One region of the Variovorax sp. J2P1-31 genome, then DNA from elsewhere that is predicted to be linked to it. Evidence: predicted binding sites of a transcription regulator. Region 1 holds the regulator's gene; the other holds the start of a gene.
What was found. Region 1 encodes LexA, which represses DNA repair genes until DNA is damaged. Its sites were predicted from a motif close to ACTGTATNNNNATACAGT; they were not measured.

Region 1 (9,345 bases):
CAGCGAGCCGCCGGCACAGAACCACGGGCCTTCGCCCACGATGACCACGCTGCGGATGTCGGCGCTGTTCTCGGCGCCGTTGAGGGCCTCGACGCCGGCCGCATAGATGGCCGGATCGAGCGCGTTGCGCAGCGAGGGGTTGGAGAGGGTCAGCACCATCGTGCTGCCTTCGGTCGTGCTCTTGAGTTCGGCGGTCATGCTGTCTCCGGTCCGGTCTATGGCTTCATTCTTCTTCGTGCATCAGGCTCAGGCCCAGCGCGCCGCGCCGGCGCAGCCAGGGGCTCGGGCGATAGCGCGGGTCGCCGTAGACGGTCTGCAGGTTGAACAGCACCTCCAGCATGTTGGTCGGGCCGTACAGGTCGCCCATCGCGAGCGGGCCGCGCGGATAGCCCAGGCCCAGGCGCACCGCGGTCTCGAGGTCGGCCGGCGAGCAGACGCGCTGCTGGCACATGTCGGCCGCGATGTTGACGATGGTGCCGACCACGCGCTGCGTCACGAAGCCGCCGCTGTCGCGGATCACGCTCACCGCCTTGCCGTCGCGCGCGAACAGGGCGTGCGCCGCATCGCGCATGTCGCGCCGGGTCGCGGGGTTGGTGGCCAGCACGCGGCGCTTGGTCGCGGCATCGTCGATCATCAGGTCGATGCCCACGGTGCGCGTCGCATCGAGGCGCTCGACCGCGGCCACGGTGGTCACGTCGAAGCCCAGCGGCGCGATCAGGATCAGCGCGAGCGAGGAGGGCGCGGCACCGGTTTCGATCTGCGCGCCCAGCGTGTGGACCAGCTTGAGCAGCTCGGCGCGGCGGGCCGCGCGCGGCGACACCCAGACCGGCGGCAGCACATCGACCGTGGGCGCTGCGGGTTCGGGCGCGACCTGCGCCGCGCCGTCCACGTAGCGGTAGAAGCCTTCGCCGGTCTTGCGGCCCAGCGCGCCCGCGGCCAGGCGCTGCGCGGTGATCACGCTGGGGCGATAGCGCGGCTCTTCGTAGTACTGCCGGTAGATCGATTCCATCACCGGATGCGAGACGTCCAGCGCCGTGAGGTCCATGAGCTCGAAGGGGCCGAGGCGGAAGCCGGCCTGGTCCCTGAGGATGCGGTCGACGGTGGCGAAGTCGGCCACGCCTTCGCCGACGATGCGCAGTGCCTCGGTGCCGAAGCCGCGGCCCGCATGGTTGACGATGAAGCCCGGCGTGTCCTGGGCCTGCACCGCGCTGTGGCCCATCTGGCCCGCGTAGCCCGCCAGTCGCGTCAGCACGGCGGCGTCGGTCTTGAAGCCCGCGACGACTTCGACCACCTTCATCAGCGGCACCGGATTGAAGAAATGGAAGCCGGCGATGCGTTCCGGGTGCGCGAGCCCGGCCGCGATCGCGGTGACCGAGAGCGACGAGGTGTTGGTCGCGAGCGTGGCCGACGGGGCCACCAGGGCTTCCAGTTCGCGGAAGAGCTGGCGCTTGACCGCCATGTCTTCCACCACGGCCTCGATGACCAGGTCGCAATCGGCGAGGGCGCCGAGGGACTCGACGGCGTGCAGCCGGTCGCCCAGCGCAGCCAGTTGGGCGGCATCGAACTTTCCCTTTTCGTGCAGCTTTTGCCACTGGGCGATCACGGCGCCGCGGCCGCGTTCGGCCGCGCCGGCGAAAGTGTCGAAAATCAGCACGGTGCTGCCGGCCTGCGCCGCGATCTGGGCGATGCCGCGGCCCATGGCGCCGGCGCCGACCACGGCCACTTTGGAATAGTTCACAATCATTTTGATAAAGATCCGGTGTGTAATGGGTAGCGTGACAAACGTGTCAAAATGTGTTTACTTTAGGTTGCCTTCTGGGTTCATCTTGCACTTTCACAAACTCGCGGCGCCCCTGTTTTTACTCGGCTTTGCCCTGCCCTCGATCGCATTGACGCTCGGCCAACCGCAGGGTGCCGCGTGGGTCGGGCGTCCGCTCGACCTCGTGATCCCGGTGACGCTGGCCGAAGGCGAGAGCCGGGATGCGCTGTGCGCGGAAGTCGAACTCCTGCAGGGCAGCACGCGCGTCGACGATCGACGCGTGACTGTATCTGCAGGCGCGGGCGCTTCGCCGGGGACCGCGCGCCTGCATGTGCGCTCGAGCGTGCCCGTCGACGAGCCGGTGCTGCAACTGACCGTGCGCGCCGGCTGCCAGATGAATTCCTCGCGCCAGTACGTGCTGCTGGCCGACATGCCTTCCGATGTGGGCGTCGTGGGCGGCGCGGACACGGCCGTCGCGCGCTCCCTTCCCTCCGTCGGTGCCCGCAGCGAGCCTTCGGGCGGCGCGCGCGCGGCTGGGTCTTCCTTCGCCGCGTCCGGCGATGCCGACAGCGGTGTTTCCGCGCCGTCGGCGCCCCGCGAGCGCGCCCGCGCGCCCGCACCGCGGCCGGCCACGGTGCGCAATCGCAACGCGGACGCGGGCGAGGCCCGCCGGCCCGTGCAGCGGGCCGCCGCGCCGCGCCGCGCCGTCGCATCCGCCAAGCCGCCCGTGGTGGCCTCCACCGTGCCGGCCGCGCCGGCCGTTGCCGCCGTGCAGCCGCCCCAGCCCGTGGCCAGCGGCGCGCGCCTGCAACTCGAAGGGCTGGATCCGGCCTCGGTGCGCAACCCCGCGGCCGCGGCCTCGGCGCCGGCAGCGGGTGCGTCGGCGGCGGCACCGTCGCCCGCCCAGGGCGCTTCGGCGCCGGCGGCCGTCGACGCGGCGGCTGCGGTGCCGCCCGACGAGCTTCAGCGCGCCAACGAACGCCTGCAATCCCTCGAGGCGACGCTCAAGTCGCTGCGTGAGCAGAGCGCCCAAAACCAGCGCATGCTGATGGAGATGCGCAGCGAACTGGCCGAAGCGCGCGACAGCCGCTATGCCAATCCGCTGGTCTACATCCTGGTGCTGCTGTTGCTGCTCGCGCTCATCGCGCTGGCCCTGTTGTACCGCCTGGTACGGAACGGCGGCGATCGGCCCGCGTGGTGGGGCGATGCGCCGATGCGGGACGACGGCGGACCCAGCAGCATCGCGCCCGAGGCGGTCGAGCCTCCCGCCGCGCCCTCGGTGCACGGCAGCCTGAATGCCGACCTGCGGCCGGCCGTCCTGTCTGCCGCGAGCGCATCGGTCGCATCGGTCGCCGAGCCCGTGGCGCACAGCGTGCATTTCGACGACACGGTGCCGCAGTCGCTGGAGCAGTCCGAGCCGCCGGCCCGCTATGTCAACACCGAGGAGCTGTTCGACGTGCAGCAGCAGTCGGACTTCTTCGTCTCCCTGGGCCAGCACGACCAGGCCATCGCGGTGCTCAGCGAGCACATCGCCGACAACCCGGAGACCAGCGCGCTGGCCTACCTGGACCTACTGCGCATCTACCATTCGCTGGACCGGCGCGAAGACTACGCACGGGTGGCCAGCGAGTTCGAGCGCGCCTTCAATGCCGAGGTGCCGGTGTTCGATCATTTCGCCGAAGCGGGCAACGGCCTCGAGCACTACCGCGAAGCCCTGGCGCGCATCGAGGCCGAGTGGCCCGGGCCGGACACCCTGGGCCTGATCGAGGAGCTGGTCTTCCGCAAGCCCGGCGCCCGCGGTGGCGACGAGAGTTTCGATCTGGCGGCCTATCGCGAACTGCTGCTGCTGTACTCGGTGGCCAAGGAGGTCATCGACCCCCACAGCGCGCCGCCGACGCCGGTGACGCCGCTGTCCTTCCTCGACACCCACGATGCGGGGCTGGAATCGACCATGCTGGCGGTCGACCTGCAGGCACGTCACGAGATGCAGGAGACGCAGCCCGATGCGCTGAGAGACGCCGCGGTCACGGTGCCGGGTGCCTCGCTGCCGTCGATCTACGGCACGCTCGACGAGGGCCTGGCACGCGAGACGGAATTGGCGGCCATCGGGCGCGCGCAGCGCGAGGCGGCCAACGGAATCATCGACTTCGACACCACGCTGCTCGCCACGACGACGCCGGCGGCGCTGGAGCCGCAGGACCCTTCGCAGCGGCCGACGCCGGCGCCCTCGGATTGGCTGTCGTTCGACATCGACACGCCGGCACCGACCGCGCCGCCGGACCTGCAGCTCTTCGATCCCGCCACCGAGGCCGAGATCGCCCCCAAGCCCAAGCGGCGGACCTGAATGAACGGCGCCACCGGGCCCGCGGCGCGGGCGCCGGGGCGGCGCCTCAGCGTCGGACCTGCAGCGCGCCCGGGTTCACGATGTTCGTGGGGTTGCCGCGGATGAAGCTCACGACGTTGTCGAAGGCCTGGCCGAAGTACTGCTCGTAGCTGTCCTGCTCGACATAGCCGATGTGCGGCGTGCAGATGCAGTTCTCCAGCCGCAGCAGCGCGTGGCCCTGCAGCGGCGGCTCGCTTTCGAACACGTCGATGGCCGCCATGCCGGGGCGCCCGCGGTTGAGCGCCGCGAGCAGGGCATCGGGCTCGACCAGTTCGGCGCGCGAGGTGTTGACGAACAGCGCGGTCGGCTTCATGCGCGACAGGTCCTCCAGCGTCAGGATGCCGCGGGTCTGGTCGTTCAAGCGCAGGTGGATGGTCAGCACGTCGGCGGCGGCGAAGAAGGCCTCGCGGCTGGTGGCGACCTGGAAGCCGTCGGAGCGCGCCTGGTCCCGGCTCTGGTCGCGGCCCCAGATCAGCACCTGCATGCCGAAGGCCTGGCCGTAGCGCGCCACCATGCGGCCGATGCGGCCGTAGCCCCAGATGCAGAGCGTCTTGCCCTTGAGCACCGAACCCAGGCCGAAGTTGGGCGGCATCGAAGCCGACTTGAGGCCTGCCTGTTGCCAGGCGCCGTGCTTGAGGTTGCTGATGTACTGCGGCAGGCGGCGCATGGCCGCCATGATCAGCGCCCAGGTCAGTTCGGCCGGCGCCAGGGGCGACCCGCTGCCTTCGGCCACGGCCACGCCTTGTTCGGTGCAGGCACCGATGTCGATGTGGTTGCCGATGCGGCCGGTCTGCGAGATCAGCTTGAGCTTGGGCAGCTTCTCGATCAGTTGCCTGGAGATCTGGGTGCGCTCGCGGATCAGCACGATCACGTCGGCATCCTTGAGCCGTACCGACAGCTGGCCGACGCCCCTGACTGTGTTCGTATAGACCTTGGCGGCGTAGGCATCGAGTTTGGCCGCGCATTGCAGTTTGCGCACCGCGTCCTGGTAGTCGTCAAGAATCACAATGTTCATGGCGTGCCATTGTGCCTCGCGTCATCCGAAAGCATGCGCATGCCATGGCACCGACCACCCGTAACCGGATGCACGGGGCCATGGAGGGTGTCGCGCGCCGACGGCCCACGGCCGCGGCGCTGGCGCTGCCGCTCAGTGCAGCGCGTGCGGCTTGTGCATGTTCTCCGCCGCCTCGAGCGCGGCGAGGCGATCGAGTTCGGCGCAGACATCGGCCAATCGGCCCGAGATCACCACGCGCCCGGCGCGCCGGCCCGGCTGCTGCGCGTCGACCGTGCGCACCACGCGGAGCGGGCGCGTGACGCGCGACGCGGCGGTGGCCGTGTGCGGCGCATCGTTGTTCTTGGCCGTGCAGGAGGGCCGCACCGCCACATAGTGCAGGTCCGAGCGGAGGTCGATGCCGCCGCCATTGCCGCGGCGTGCGCGTTGCGCCGGCATCCAGCGGGTGGCCAGCGATTGCAGCGGCGACAGCAGATCCACGAAAGTGAGCAAAACGAATCCCATGCGAACTCCAGAAGTCAGAGGTTGAACACAGGCAGGATTGCGTCGATCCGGCTGCGACAGGGTGATGGCCTCATGCCATACGCCCGCCACCTGGCGCAGCCGTTTGGATTTGGAAGAGGCCTACATCAGCATCGTGTTGCGGATGAGCCCGACGGCCAGGCCTTCGATCTCGAAGGGCTCGCCGGGCTGCACCACGATGGTCGGGTAGTCGGGGTTTTCGGCGTGCAGCTCGATCACGGTCTTGTTGCGCTTGAGCCGCTTCACCGTGACCTCGTCGCCGAGCCGGGCCACCACGATCTGGCCGTTGCGCGCCTCCTTGGTGGACTGCACGGCCAGCAGGTCGCCGTCCATGATGCCGGCGTCGCGCATCGACATGCCGCGCACCTTGAGCAGGTAGTCGGGCTGGTGCTGGAACAGCGTGTTCTCGACGTAGTAGGTCTGGTCCACGTGTTCCTGCGCCAGGATCGGCGAGCCGGCCGCCACGCGGCCGACCAGCGGCAGGGCCAGCTGGGCCATGCCCGGCAGGGACAGCGAGAACTGGTTGTCGCGGGACTGGTTGAGCGAACGCAGCGCATCGCCCTTGAGCCGGATGCCGCGCGAGGTGCCGCTGAGCAGCTCGATCGCGCCCTTGCGCGCCAGCGCCTGCAGATGCTCCTCGGCGGCGTTGGCCGACTTGAAGCCGAGCTCGGCCGCGATCTCCGCACGCGTCGGCGGCGCCCCGGTCCGGGCGATGGTGGCGCGGATCAGGTCCAGAATCTGCTGCTGACGGGCGGTAAGCTTGACGGCGAACTGCATGGTGAATCTCCTTGGCGCTGTCTGTTTATCCAGTGCCTGTATTTTTAAACAGTTTTCCGGACTTTGCAAGCCATGGTGACAAAAAGTGAAACGAGCCCCTGCGTGGTGGTGCTGGGCACCGGCGGCACGATCGCCGGGCAGGCGGCCTCCGCCGGCGACAACCTCGGCTATGTCGCCGGGCAGATCGGGGTGGAGGCGCTGGTGCGGCAACTGTCCCTGCCCGACGGATTGGCGCTGAAGAGCGAACAGGTCGCCCAGTTGGACAGCAAGGACATGGATTTCGCGGTGTGGCAGGCGCTGGCGGCGCGCTGCAACGAGTGGCTGGCGTGCGACGAAGTGCTCGGCGTGGTGATCACACACGGCACAGACACGCTCGAGGAAACGGCCTTCTTCCTGCACTCGGTGCTGGCGCCCACCAAGCCCGTGGTGCTGACCTGCGCCATGCGCCCGGCCACCGCGCTGGCCCCCGACGGGCCGCAGAACCTGCGCGACGCGATCGCGGTGGCCGCGATGCCGGGCGCGTCCGGCGTGATGGCCGCCTGTGCCGGCACGGTGCACGGCGCCCTGGATGTGCAGAAGGTCCACACCTACCGCCTCGACGCCTTCGCTTCGGGCGATGCCGGTCCGCTGGGCTATGTGGAGGAGGGGGCCGTGCGCTGGCTGCGCCCAGGGCCGGCGCGCGAGGACGAGGCGGCCGCGCGGCTGGCGCGGGTCGGGCGGACGGCCATCGCGGACTGGCCGCGTGTGGAGATCCTCATGAGCCACGCCGGCGCGGGCGGGCGCTTGGTCGAGGCCTTGCTGCAGGAACGTCGCTCAGGCGCCGCCGATGCGGTGCAGGGCCTGGTGCTGGCGGCCACGGGCAACGGCTCGCTGCATCAGGCGCTGGAGGCTGCGGCCGTGCAGGCGCAACAGGAAGGCGTGGCCGTGCTGCGTGCCACCCGTTGCAGCGAAGGCCGGATCCTGGCCACGCCGCATGCGGCGCTGCGCGATGCCGGCGCCCTCACGCCGGTGAAGGCACGCATCGCCCTGATGCTGGAACTGCTGCTGGCGGCGCCGGAGGCGTGAGCCCGCGCCGCCCGGCGGATTCGATCAGTTGCCCAGGGCGGCCAGCGCGCGCTGGGTGATCTCGTCGACCGTGCCGACGCCGCTGATGGCGCGGTACTTGGGCGCGAGCGCCGGCTCGGCCTGGGCCCAGGCGGCGTAGTAGTCCACCAGCGGGCGGGTCTGCTGGCTGTAGACGTCGAGCCGCTTGCGCACGGTCTCTTCCTTGTCGTCTTCGCGCTGGATCAGGTCCTCGCCGGTCGCGTCGTCCTTGCCTTCGACCTTGGGCGGGTTGAACTTGACGTGGTAGGTGCGGCCCGAGGCCGGATGGGAGCGGCGGCCGCTCATGCGTTCGATGATGTCGCTGAAGGGCACGTCGATCTCGAGCACGTAGTCGAGCTTGACGCCCGCCGCGCGCATCGCGTCGGCCTGCGGCAGGGTGCGCGGGAAGCCGTCGAACAAGAAGCCGCTGGCGCAATCGGGCAGCGCGATGCGCTCCTTCACCAGGTTGATGATCAGGTCGTCGCTCACCAGCGCGCCTGCGTCCATCACGGCCTTGGCCTGCAGGCCCAGCGGCGTGCCGGCTTTGACGGCGGCGCGCAGCATGTCGCCGGTCGAGATTTGCGGAATGTTGTATTTGCGGCAGATGAAAGCGGCTTGCGTGCCTTTACCTGCGCCGGGGGCGCCCAACAAAATCAGTCTCATGGTGTCCTCGGACGGTTCTTAGATTTCTGTCACGCCGTGCACGCCAAAGCGGCCCTCTGCAAGACGGAGTTGCTTCGAGGATAGCATGCGTTTTTCGTGACGAAATGCCGCGCGGGACAGGGACTCAGCCGCTGGCGAAGAGGGCGCGCACGCGCGCCAGGTCCTCCGGCGTGTCGACGCCCGGTCCCGGGTTGTCAGCGCTGACGTGCACCGCGATGCGAAAGCCATGCCACAGCGCACGCAACTGTTCCAGCGCCTCGGTGCTTTCGACCGGGGCCGGCGGCAGGCTCGGAAAGCGCCGGATGAAGCCGGCGCGGTAGCCGTAGATGCCGATGTGGCGCAGCGGCGCCGGGTCGCGCGGCAGGGCCGGCGCGCCTTCGAGCGCCGCGCCGTCGCGCCAGCAGGGAATCGGCGCCCGGCTGAAATAGAGCGCGTGGCCGCGTGCGTCGAGCACCACCTTCACCACGTTGGGATTGGCGAACTCCTCGGTGCTGCCGATCGGGTGGGCCGCCGTGCTCATCACGGCTTCGTCCTGCGCCGCCAGCACCCGGGCCACGGCGTCGATCAGCGCGGGGTCGATCAGCGGTTCGTCGCCCTGCACGTTGACCACGATGGCGTCGTCGGCCAGCGCGAGCTGGGTGCAGGCCTCGGCCAGCCGGTCGCTGCCGCTCGGATGGTCGGTGCGCGTGAGCAGGGCCTCGACCCCGTGCGCGGCGCAGGCCTCGACGATGCGGCGGTCGTCGGCCGCCACCACCACGCGCGTGGCGCCCGAGGCGCGCGCGCGCTGGGCCACGCGCACCACCATCGGCAGGCCGCCGATGTCGGCCAGGGGCTTGTCGGGCAGGCGCGTGGAGGCCAGCCGCGCCGGGATCAGGACGGTGAAGGGAACGTGCATGGTGACGACAGGAGAAAGGTGCGAAGACCGGAGGGCCGCGGCGCCGCGGCGGCCTTCAGAGGCCGAGTTCTTCGTCGGAGAGCGTGCGGGCTTCGTTTTCGAGCAGCACGGGAATGCCGTCGCGCACCGGATAGGCCAGGCGCGCGCTGCGCGAGACCAGCTCGCGCCGCTCGGCATCCCATTGCAGCGGCCCCTTGGTCACGGGGCAAACGAGCAGTTCAAGAAGCTTGGTGTCCATCGAGCGATGATAG
Region 2 (9,345 bases), on a different contig from region 1:
GCTGTCGAAGCACACCTTCCACAGCTTCCCCGCGGTCAACACGCTGTTCAACGGCCTGGCCAACCATCCCGATTTCGGCACCGTGAACTGGAAGCACCTGCAGGTCTCGGTCGGCGGCGGCATGGCGGTGCAGGGCGCCGTGGCCAAGCTCTGGCTCGAGAAGACCGGCTGCCCGATCTGCGAGGGCTACGGCCTGTCCGAGACCTCGCCCACGGTGAGCTGCAACCCGATCACCAGCACCGCCTACACCGGCACCATCGGCGTGCCGCTGCCGAGCACGCGCATGACCTTGCTCGACGACGCCGGCCACGAAGTGGCGCCCGGCGAGCGCGGCGAGATCGCGATCAAGGGTCCGCAGGTGATGGCCGGCTACTGGCAGCGCCCCGACGAGACCGCCAAGGTCATGACGGAGGACGGCTGGTTCAAGTCGGGCGACATCGGCGTCGTCGACGAGCGCGGCTTCTTCAAGATCGTCGATCGCAAGAAGGACATGATCCTGGTCTCGGGCTTCAACGTGTACCCGAACGAGATCGAGGACGTGGCGGCGCTGATCCCCGGCGTGCTCGAATGCGCGGCCGTCGGCGTGCCCGACGAGAAGACCGGCGAGGCGGTCAAGCTGGTGATCGTGCGCAAGGACCCGTCGCTGACCGAAGAGCAGGTGCGCGCCTTCTGCCGCGAGAACCTCACGGGCTACAAGCGCCCCAAGGTCATCGAGTTCCGCACCGACATGCCCAAGACGCCGGTGGGCAAGATCCTGCGCCGCGAACTGCGCGACGCAAAGCAGTAGGAAGGGCCGCAGGATGCACGCCGGGGCGGCGCCGATCGCCATCGTCGCGGCGATGCACGAAGAGCTGGCCGCGCTGCTCGAGCGCATGCCCGACGAGCGCAGGGTCACGGTCGCGGGCCGCGACTTCTGGCAGGGCCATCTGCAGGGCCATGAAGTGATCGCGGTGCTCGCGCGCATCGGCAAGGTGGCGGCCGCCACCACCGCCGCGGTGCTGGCCGAGCGCTTCCGCGTCGGCCGCGTGGTCTTCACCGGCGTCGCGGGTGGCCTCGGGCCCGGCGTGCGGGTGGGCGACGTGGTGGTCGCCGAGGCCTTCCTGCAGCACGACATGGACGCCTCGCCGATCTTCCCGCGCCACGAGGTGCCGCTCTACGCCAGAAGCCGTTTCCCGGCCGATGCCGAGCTCGCCGCCGCGCTGCGCGAAGCCGCCCGCATCGCCCTGCCGCAGGCCCGCGTGCACCACGGGCTGGTGATCAGCGGCGACCGCTTCGTGTCCACCACGGCCGAAGCGCACGCGCTGCAGGCCGAGCTGCCCGACGCCCTCGCCGTGGAAATGGAAGGCGCCGCCTTCGCCCAGGTCTGCCACGACTTCGACCTGCCCTTCGCGGCAGTGCGCACCATCTCCGACCGCGCCGACGACGCCGCCCACGGCGATTTCCTCGAGTTCATCCGCACCGTCGCGAGCCCGTATTCGGCTGCGATCGTGGATGCGCTGCTGCGCGCGTTGCCCAAACGCCAAGGGTAGACAAGCCCCAACGGTAGGAGGCGAGTCTTTACCAGAGATGCCGCGGAACCGGCTTCGCCGGGCCGCTGGCATCGCCCCCTTGAGGGGGAGGGCGAAGCCCTCGGGGGTGGTCTATTTCAACCAGCCCCGGCGCCGGAAGTACCACATCGGCACGAGCGCACTCGCCACCATCAGCGCGATCGCATAGGCATAGCCGTAGGCCCAGTCGATCTCGGGCATGACGCGGAAGTTCATGCCGTAGACGCTGGCGATCAGCGTGGGTGGCAGCAGCGCGACGCTGGCCACCGAGAAGATCTTGATGGTCTTGTTCTGGTTGATGTTGATGAAACCGACGGTTGCATCCATCAGGAAGTTGATCTTGTCGAACAGGAAGGCCGTGTGGTTGTCCAGCGACTCGATGTCGCGCAGGATCTGCCGCGCCTCCTCGAACTGCTCGGCGTTGAGCATCTTGCTGCGCATCATGAAGCTCACCGCGCGGCGCGTGTCCATCACGTTGCGGCGGATGCGCCCGTTCAAGTCTTCCTGGCGCGCGATGGCGCCCAGCACCTCGCCGGCCAGCTCGTCGCTGACGTTGCCCTCGAGCACCTTCTTGCCCGCCACCTCGAGCTCGTCGTAGATGTTCTCCAGCGTGTCGGCCGAGTATTCGGCGTCGGCGTCGAACAGCTTCAGCAGCACTTCCTTGGCGTCTTCGATCAGGCCCGGCGCGCGGCGCGCGCGCATGCGCAAGAGGCGGAACACCGGGATGTCCTGGTCATGGATCGAGAACAGCACGCCGCGGCTGCGCAGTTCGGCGTTGTGCTGGTTGAGGATGAAGGCCACGCGCACCGAGCGCGCGTTCTCTTCCTCGTCGATCAGGAAGTCGCTGCGGATGTGGAGCTCGCCGTTGTCTTCCTCGTAGAAGCGCGCCGATTCCTCGATGTCCTCGTCCATCGCGTCTTCGGGGATGGACAGGCCGTAGTACTGCTTGATCCAGCGCTTCTCCTCGACCGTGGGCGATTCGAGGTCGACCCAGATGGGCTGGAACTGTGACAGCTCTTCGAGGGCCTCGATTTCTTCCTGAACGAGGCGCCCGTTGGCAAGCGTGAAGATGTTGAGCATGGCTCACTCCCGTGAAAAGGTCTTGCGGTTGGCGGCGGGAAGGGCGCTTTCAAGACCCTCGCCAACGACGCTCAGGAGGGAGTTGAAAGCTGCCGAGACGGATAGCTTTCCATGCGGGTCTCCGGGGTTGCAGCGAGGCGCGATTATGGCACTGCAGCATGAGGCGCCGAAGTCGATGGCTGGATGAACATCCAGTACAGTAGCGCCTCGATGCAGCCTGCCGCCCATCCTGTTTCCGCCGTCCCCGCCACCCAGGCCGAGCGCCTGGCGGCCGCGCTCGCGACGCTCAACGAGGCGCAGCGCGCGGCGGTCGAGCACGGCGTGGGCGCGGCCCTCGCCGATGCGCGGCCCCTGCTGGTGATCGCCGGCGCGGGCTCGGGCAAGACCAGCACGCTTGCGCACCGCGTGGCGCACCTGGTGGCGCAGGGCGTCGATCCGCAGCGCATCCTGCTGCTGACCTTCTCGCGCCGGGCCGCGCAGGAGATGTCGCGCCGCGCCGGCCAGGTCGCGGCGCAGGTGCTGGGGCTGCGTTCCGATGCGGCGCCTTCGCTGCCCTGGGCCGGCACCTTCCACGGCATCGGCGCGCGCCTGCTGCGCGAGTACGCGACCCACATCGGGCTGGCCGAGAATTTCAGCATCCACGACCGCGGCGACGCCGAGGATCTGATGGGCCTGGTGCGCCACGAACTGGGCTTCTCGACCACCGCGAAACGCTTTCCGCAGAAGAGCACCTGCCTGTCGATCTATTCGCGCACCGTCAACACCTGCGGGTCGCTGGCCGAGGTGCTCGCGCATGCCTTCCCCTGGTGCGCCGAATGGGAGAGCGAGCTCAAGCGCCTGTTCGCGGCCTATGTCGAGGCCAAGCAGCAGCAGCACGCGCTTGACTACGACGACCTGCTGCTCTACTGGGCCGGCATGGTGGCCGAGCCCGCGCTGGCGGCGCTGATCGGCGAGCGCTTCGACCATGTGCTGGTCGACGAGTACCAGGACACCAACCGGCTGCAGGCCGCGATCCTGCAGGGCCTCAAGCCCGACGGGCGCGGCGTCACGGTGGTGGGCGACGACGCGCAGTCGATCTATTCCTTCCGCGGCGCCACGGTGCGCAACATCCTCGACTTCCCGGGCCAGTTCTCGCAGGCCGCGCGCATCGTCACGTTGGAGCGCAACTACCGCTCCACGCAGCCCATCCTCGACGTCTCGAACGCGGTGATCGCCGCGGCCGCCGAGCGCCACGCCAAGACGCTCTGGACCGACAAGCCCTCGGCCGGACGGCCGCAGCTGGTGCTGGTGCCCGACGAGGCGCAGCAGGCCCAGTGGGTGGCCGACCGCGTGCTCGCGCACCGCGAGGGCGGGCTGGCGCTCAAGTCGCAGGCCGTGCTGTTCCGCACCTCGTACCACAGCGCCGCGCTCGAGCTCGAACTGGCGCGGCGCAACATCCCCTTCGTCAAGTACGGCGGGCTCAAGTTCCTCGAGGCCGCGCACGTCAAGGACCTGCTCTCGGTGCTGCGTTTCGCGCAGAACCCGCGCAGCCGGATCGCGGGCTTCCGCGTCACCCAGCTGATCCCCGGCATCGGCCCGGTCACGGCCGCGCGGCTGCTCGACGCGATGGACGTGGCGGCCGATCCGGCGGCGGCGGTGCAGGCCTTCGTGCCGCCCGCATCGGCGCTGGTCGAATGGGCGCGCTTCGCCGAGATCTATGCCGCGCTGCGCGCCCCCTCGCTGGCCTGGCCGGCCGACATGGAACTCGCGCTGCGCTGGTACCTGCCGCACCTCGAACGCCTGCACGACGACGCCGGGCTGCGCCGCGGCGACGTCGAGCAACTGGCCCGCCTCGCGGCCGGCTACGGCTCGCGCGAGCGCTTCCTGACCGAGCTCACGCTCGATCCGCCCGAGGCCACCAGCGACCGCCCCGGGCCGCCGCTGCTCGACGAGGACTACCTGATCCTCTCGACCATCCATTCGGCCAAGGGGCAGGAGTGGACTTCGGTGCATGTGCTCAACGTGGTCGACGGCTGCCTGCCGGCCGACGTGGCCCAGGGCGCGCAGGAACTCGAGGAGGAGCGGCGCCTGCTCTACGTCGCGATGACGCGCGCCAAGGATCACCTGCACCTGCTGGTGCCGCAGCGCTTCTACGTGACGCAGCAGTCGGCCCGAGGCGACCGCCATCTCTATGCCGGGCGCAGCCGCTTCGTCACCGAGGCCGATGCGGCCCGTTTCGAGCAGCTCACCTGGCCGCCTCCGCCGCCACGCGCGCCCCACACGCCGCCACCGGCCGCGACCATCGACCTGCTGGCGCGCATGCGTGCCAGCTGGCGCTGACGCGCCGCGCCCACCCTGCCCGCAGAAGGGTCGTAAGCCCCTGCATCGCAGCGTTACCTTTGGTCCTCCTCGCGCTGGCAAGCGTTGCCGGCACGGCGTCCGGTGCTATGAATTCGGAAGCGGCCCGGGTGCCGCTCGGCGGGCCGGCCCGCCGAGGGATTGCATTCGCTTCGCGCCTTGGGCATAGTGAATCGACCCCTTCCTCTCTTTGCACATTTCTCTTCCCCTTCCCCCGTTTTCCTTCCCCCCGGTCGATGCGCCAATCCCGGTGCAGCGGCCATTTTTCCCAACCGTCAATTCCAGGAGGTCATTCATGAATCTGACGATCAGCGGTCATCACCTCGACGTCACCCCTGCACTGCGCAGCTACGTCACCACCAAGCTGGACCGGATCACCCGGCACTTCGATCAGGTGGTCGATGTCAAGGTGCTCCTCACGGTGGAAAAGCAGAAGGAGAAGGACAGCCGCCAGAAGGCGGAATGCAACATCCACGTCAAGGGCAACGACATGTTCGCGGAGTCGAGCCACGCTGATCTCTATGCCGCCGTCGACGAGCTGGTCGACAAGCTCGACCGCCAGGTCGTGCGCCACAAGGACAAGCTCCAGGACCACCATCACGCAGCACCCAAGCGTCTGATGTAAGGTTCGGCTTCGACCTGTTCGGGCAAATACTCTTGCGGGCCACCTTCGGGTGGCTCTTTGCTTTTTACGGCAGGGGTGCATAATCGCCCCCGCTCCGACCCCACCCATGAATCGCCTAGCGTCCATCCTGCCGCCCGCTCAAGTCCTCGTGAGCGTTGACGCCACCAGCAAGAAACGTGCTTTCGAGGAAGCCGGCTTGCTGTTCGAAAACCTCCATGGCCTGGGGCGTGCCCTGATCACCGACAGCCTGTTCGCCCGCGAACGGCTCGGCTCGACCGGGCTCGGCCACGGCGTGGCCATCCCGCACGGGCGCATCAAGGGCCTCAAATCGCCCATGGCGGCCGTGTTCCAGCTGGCCGACCCCATCGGCTTCGATGCGCCCGACGAGCAGCCTGTGGTGCTGCTGATCTTCCTGCTGGTGCCAGAGGCTGCGACCCAGAAGCACCTGGAGATCCTGTCCGAGATCGCCGAGCTGCTGAGCGACGCCGGCCTGCGCGAGCAGATCAAGTCCAGCACCGACGCGGCCGCGCTGCATGCGCTGATCGCGGGCTGGCAGTCGGCGCAGGTCGCCTGACCCCGGGGCGCCAGCCCCGGCCTGCGGCGGTCGTTGCCGCCGCGCGGCGTGACACCCCGTTTCTGCGCTTATTCTCTAGGGCATGAAACCCACCGTCATCAGCGCCGACGCGATGTTCGAGGAATTCCGCGGGCCGCTGCGCTGGGAGTGGCTGGCCGGGCTGGGCGCCTCCGAGCGCCAGTTCGACGCGGAAGTCATCAGCCGGGCGCAATCGGCGGCCGACCTGGTCGGCTACCTCAACTACATCCACCCCTACCGGGTCCAGATCCTGGGCGCGCGCGAGATCGCTTACCTGACCCGCGGCACGCCCGAGGACTGCGAGCGCCGCATCGCGCGCATCGTCACCCTGGAGCCGCCGGTGCTGGTGCTGGCCGACGGCCAGGCCGCGCCCGACGAGCTGCTGGCCATCTGCGAGCGCGCGCAGTTGCCGCTGTTCGCCACGCGCGACGGCTCGGCCTACGTGATCGACCTGCTGCGCGCCTACCTGTCCAAGCATTTCGCCGAGCGCACCTCGATGCACGGCGTGTTCATGGACATCCTGGGGCTGGGCGTGATGATCACGGGCGAGTCGGGCCTGGGCAAGAGCGAGCTCGGCCTGGAGCTGATCTCGCGCGGCAACGGCCTGGTGGCCGACGACGCGGTCGACCTGTTCCGCATCAACCAGAACACCATCGAGGGCCGCTGCCCCGAGCTGCTGCAGAACCTGCTGGAGGTGCGCGGCATCGGCCTGCTGGACATCCGCGCGATCTTCGGCGAGACCGCGGTGCGCCGGAAGATGCGGCTCAAGCTGATCGTGCACCTGGTGCGGCGCGACAGCTTCGAGCGCGACTACGAGCGCATGCCCGCGGCGCCGCTGACCCAGGACGTGCTGGGCATCGCGGTGCGCAAGGTGATCATCCAGGTGGTGGCCGGTCGCAACATCGCGGTGCTGGTCGAGGCGGCGGTGCGCAATTCGATCCTGCAGCTGCGGGGCATCGACACCTATGCCGACTTCGTGGCGCGTCACCACAAGGCGATGGAATCGGCCCAGGACTGAGCGGCAGGGCCTCTGCACGCGCAAAGCGCGTGTAAAGACCGGAAGCTTCTGTTACCTGCGGCTGGCGCAGTCGCCGCACAGGCCGTACAGGGACATCGCATGGTCCTGCAGGATCCAGCCCTTGTCCTTGGCGATGAGCTGCTGGCGGCGCTCGATCTCGGCGTCGTAGAACTCCTCGACCTTGCCGCAGGAGGTGCAGATCAGGTGGTCGTGGTGCGTGCCTTCGTTGAGCTCGTAGACCGCCTTGCCGCTCTCGAAGTGGCTGCGCTCCAGGATGCCGGCCTGCTCGAACTGCGTGAGCACGCGGTAGACGGTGGCCAGGCCGATGTCCGAGCGTTCGTTGAGCAGCACGCGGAACACGTCTTCGGCCGTCATGTGGCGCTGGCCACCGGTCTGGAAGATCTCGAGGATCTTCAGACGCGGCAGCGTGGCCTTGAGGCCGGTGTTCTTGAGTTCGTCGATATTGCCCATGGTCGTTCCTCAGCCAGCCGTGCATGCGGCCATCCGCAAAAAGGCCAGCCGCTACAATGGGTCGATCATATCGCTCCCCCTTTTTCCCATGCTTGCCAATTCCCAAAGCCGCCTGTGCCTACTGGCTGCCGCCGTCGTGGCGAGCGTGTCGCTCGGCGCCTGCAGCAGCGTGACCGACCGCACACGCGGCATGCTCTACGCCGTGACGCCCTACAAGGTCGAAGTGGTGCAGGGCAACTTCGTGTCCAAGGAACAGGTCGAGGCGCTCAAGCCCGGCATGTCGCGCCAGCAGGTGCGCGAGATCCTCGGCACCTCCCTGCTCACCGACGTCTTCCATTCGGACCGCTGGGACTACGTGTTCACCATCCGTCGCCAGGGCGTGGAGCCGCAGCAGCGCCGCTTGACCCTGTTCTTCAAGGGTGAATTGCTCGAGCGCTACCAAGGCGACCCGATGCCCAGCGAAGAGGAATTCGTGGCCGGCCTCGACGTGCGCAAGTTCAGCGGCAAGATCCCGCCGCTCGAGGCGACCGAGGAGCAGCTCAACAGGGCCGCCCCGGCCAAGACCGACGCCGCGCCGGCGGCGCCCGCGCCCCTGGCGCCGCTGCCGCCGAGCTACCCGCCGCTCGAATCCACGCGCTGACGAGGCGCCATGCCGGCCTGGGTGCCGGCCGTGCGCTGGCCAGCGCCCCGGGAACGCACCGCTGCGTTTGACCCGAACCCTCCCGAATCTGCTGAAGGCTGAATCCGCGTGACCGAACTCTCCGCCCCGTCCTCCTCCACGCGCCGCATCGCGATCGCCGGCGCCTCCGGCCGCATGGGCCACATGCTGATCGAGGCCGTGCGCAACGCCGACGACCTGGCCCTGGCCGGCGCGCTCGACCGTGCCGACAGCGAAGCGCTGGGCACCGACGCCGCGGCCTTCCTGGGCTTCACCAGCGGCGTGCCGATCGTGTCCGACCTGCGGGCCGGCCTGAAGGGCGCGCAGGTGCTGATCGACTTCACCCGCCCCGAAGGCACGCTGGCCCACTTGGCCGTGTGCCGCGAGCTCGGCGTGCAGGCCGTGATCGGCACCACCGGCTTCAGCGAAGCCCAGAAGGCCGAGATCGCCGAGATCGCCAAGGACATCGCCATCGTGATGGCGCCCAACATGAGCGTGGGCGTCAACGTGACCTTCAAGCTGCTGGAGCTGGCGGCCAAGGCGCTGTCGACCGGCTACGACATCGAGATCATCGAGGCGCACCACCGCCACAAGGTCGATGCGCCCTCGGGCACCGCGCTCAAGATGGGCGAGGTCATCGCCGACGCGCTGGGCCGCGACCTCAAGGAATGCGCGGTCTATGCCCGCGAAGGCATCACCGGCGAACGCGACCCCTCGACCATCGGCTTCTCGGCCATCCGCGGCGGCGACATCGTGGGCGACCACACCGTGCTGTTCGCCGGCACCGGCGAGCGCATCGAGATCACGCACAAGTCCTCGAGCCGCACCACCTACGCCCAGGGCAGCCTGCGCGCCGCGCGCTTCCTGGCCACGCAGAAAGCCGGCCTGTTCGACATGTTCGACGTGCTGGGCCTGAAGTAGGCTCTGGCGCCATGAGCGTGCTGCAGCTGCTGACCCAGGGCGACGGCGTCAGCCGCGCGGTGGCGGCGCTGCTGGTGGCGATGTCGGTGGCCAGCT

Region 2: a site for LexA is predicted at 2,806-2,823, ahead of QTI20_RS29155 (ATP-dependent helicase). Genes of this name have one in related genera too.

What each region holds. Positions count from the first base shown of each region.
Region 1 is NZ_JASZYA010000001.1:1,864,191-1,873,535, reverse strand. Features, by position in the region: gene QTI20_RS08660 (oxepin-CoA hydrolase, alternative type) at 1-198, opposite strand, end outside; gene QTI20_RS08655 (3-hydroxyacyl-CoA dehydrogenase) at 224-1,744, opposite strand; gene QTI20_RS08650 (type IV pilus assembly protein FimV) at 1,890-4,103, shown strand; gene QTI20_RS08645 (D-2-hydroxyacid dehydrogenase family protein) at 4,150-5,157, opposite strand; gene QTI20_RS08640 (hypothetical protein) at 5,290-5,658, opposite strand; gene lexA (transcriptional repressor LexA) at 5,779-6,453, opposite strand; gene QTI20_RS08630 (asparaginase) at 6,526-7,518, shown strand; gene adk (adenylate kinase) at 7,543-8,199, opposite strand; gene kdsB (3-deoxy-manno-octulosonate cytidylyltransferase) at 8,324-9,094, opposite strand; gene QTI20_RS08615 (Trm112 family protein) at 9,150-9,332, opposite strand; gene lpxK (tetraacyldisaccharide 4'-kinase) at 9,313-9,345, opposite strand, start outside.
Region 2 is NZ_JASZYA010000005.1:122,243-131,587, forward strand. Features, by position in the region: gene QTI20_RS29140 (long-chain-fatty-acid--CoA ligase) at 1-787, shown strand, start outside; gene QTI20_RS29145 (5'-methylthioadenosine/adenosylhomocysteine nucleosidase) at 801-1,529, shown strand; gene corA (magnesium/cobalt transporter CorA) at 1,641-2,627, opposite strand; gene QTI20_RS29155 (ATP-dependent helicase) at 2,838-4,946, shown strand; gene hpf (ribosome hibernation-promoting factor, HPF/YfiA family) at 5,260-5,589, shown strand; gene QTI20_RS29165 (PTS sugar transporter subunit IIA) at 5,696-6,163, shown strand; gene hprK (HPr(Ser) kinase/phosphatase) at 6,246-7,199, shown strand; gene fur (ferric iron uptake transcriptional regulator) at 7,251-7,670, opposite strand; gene QTI20_RS29180 (outer membrane protein assembly factor BamE) at 7,759-8,310, shown strand; gene dapB (4-hydroxy-tetrahydrodipicolinate reductase) at 8,419-9,249, shown strand; gene QTI20_RS29190 (MotA/TolQ/ExbB proton channel family protein) at 9,261-9,345, shown strand, end outside.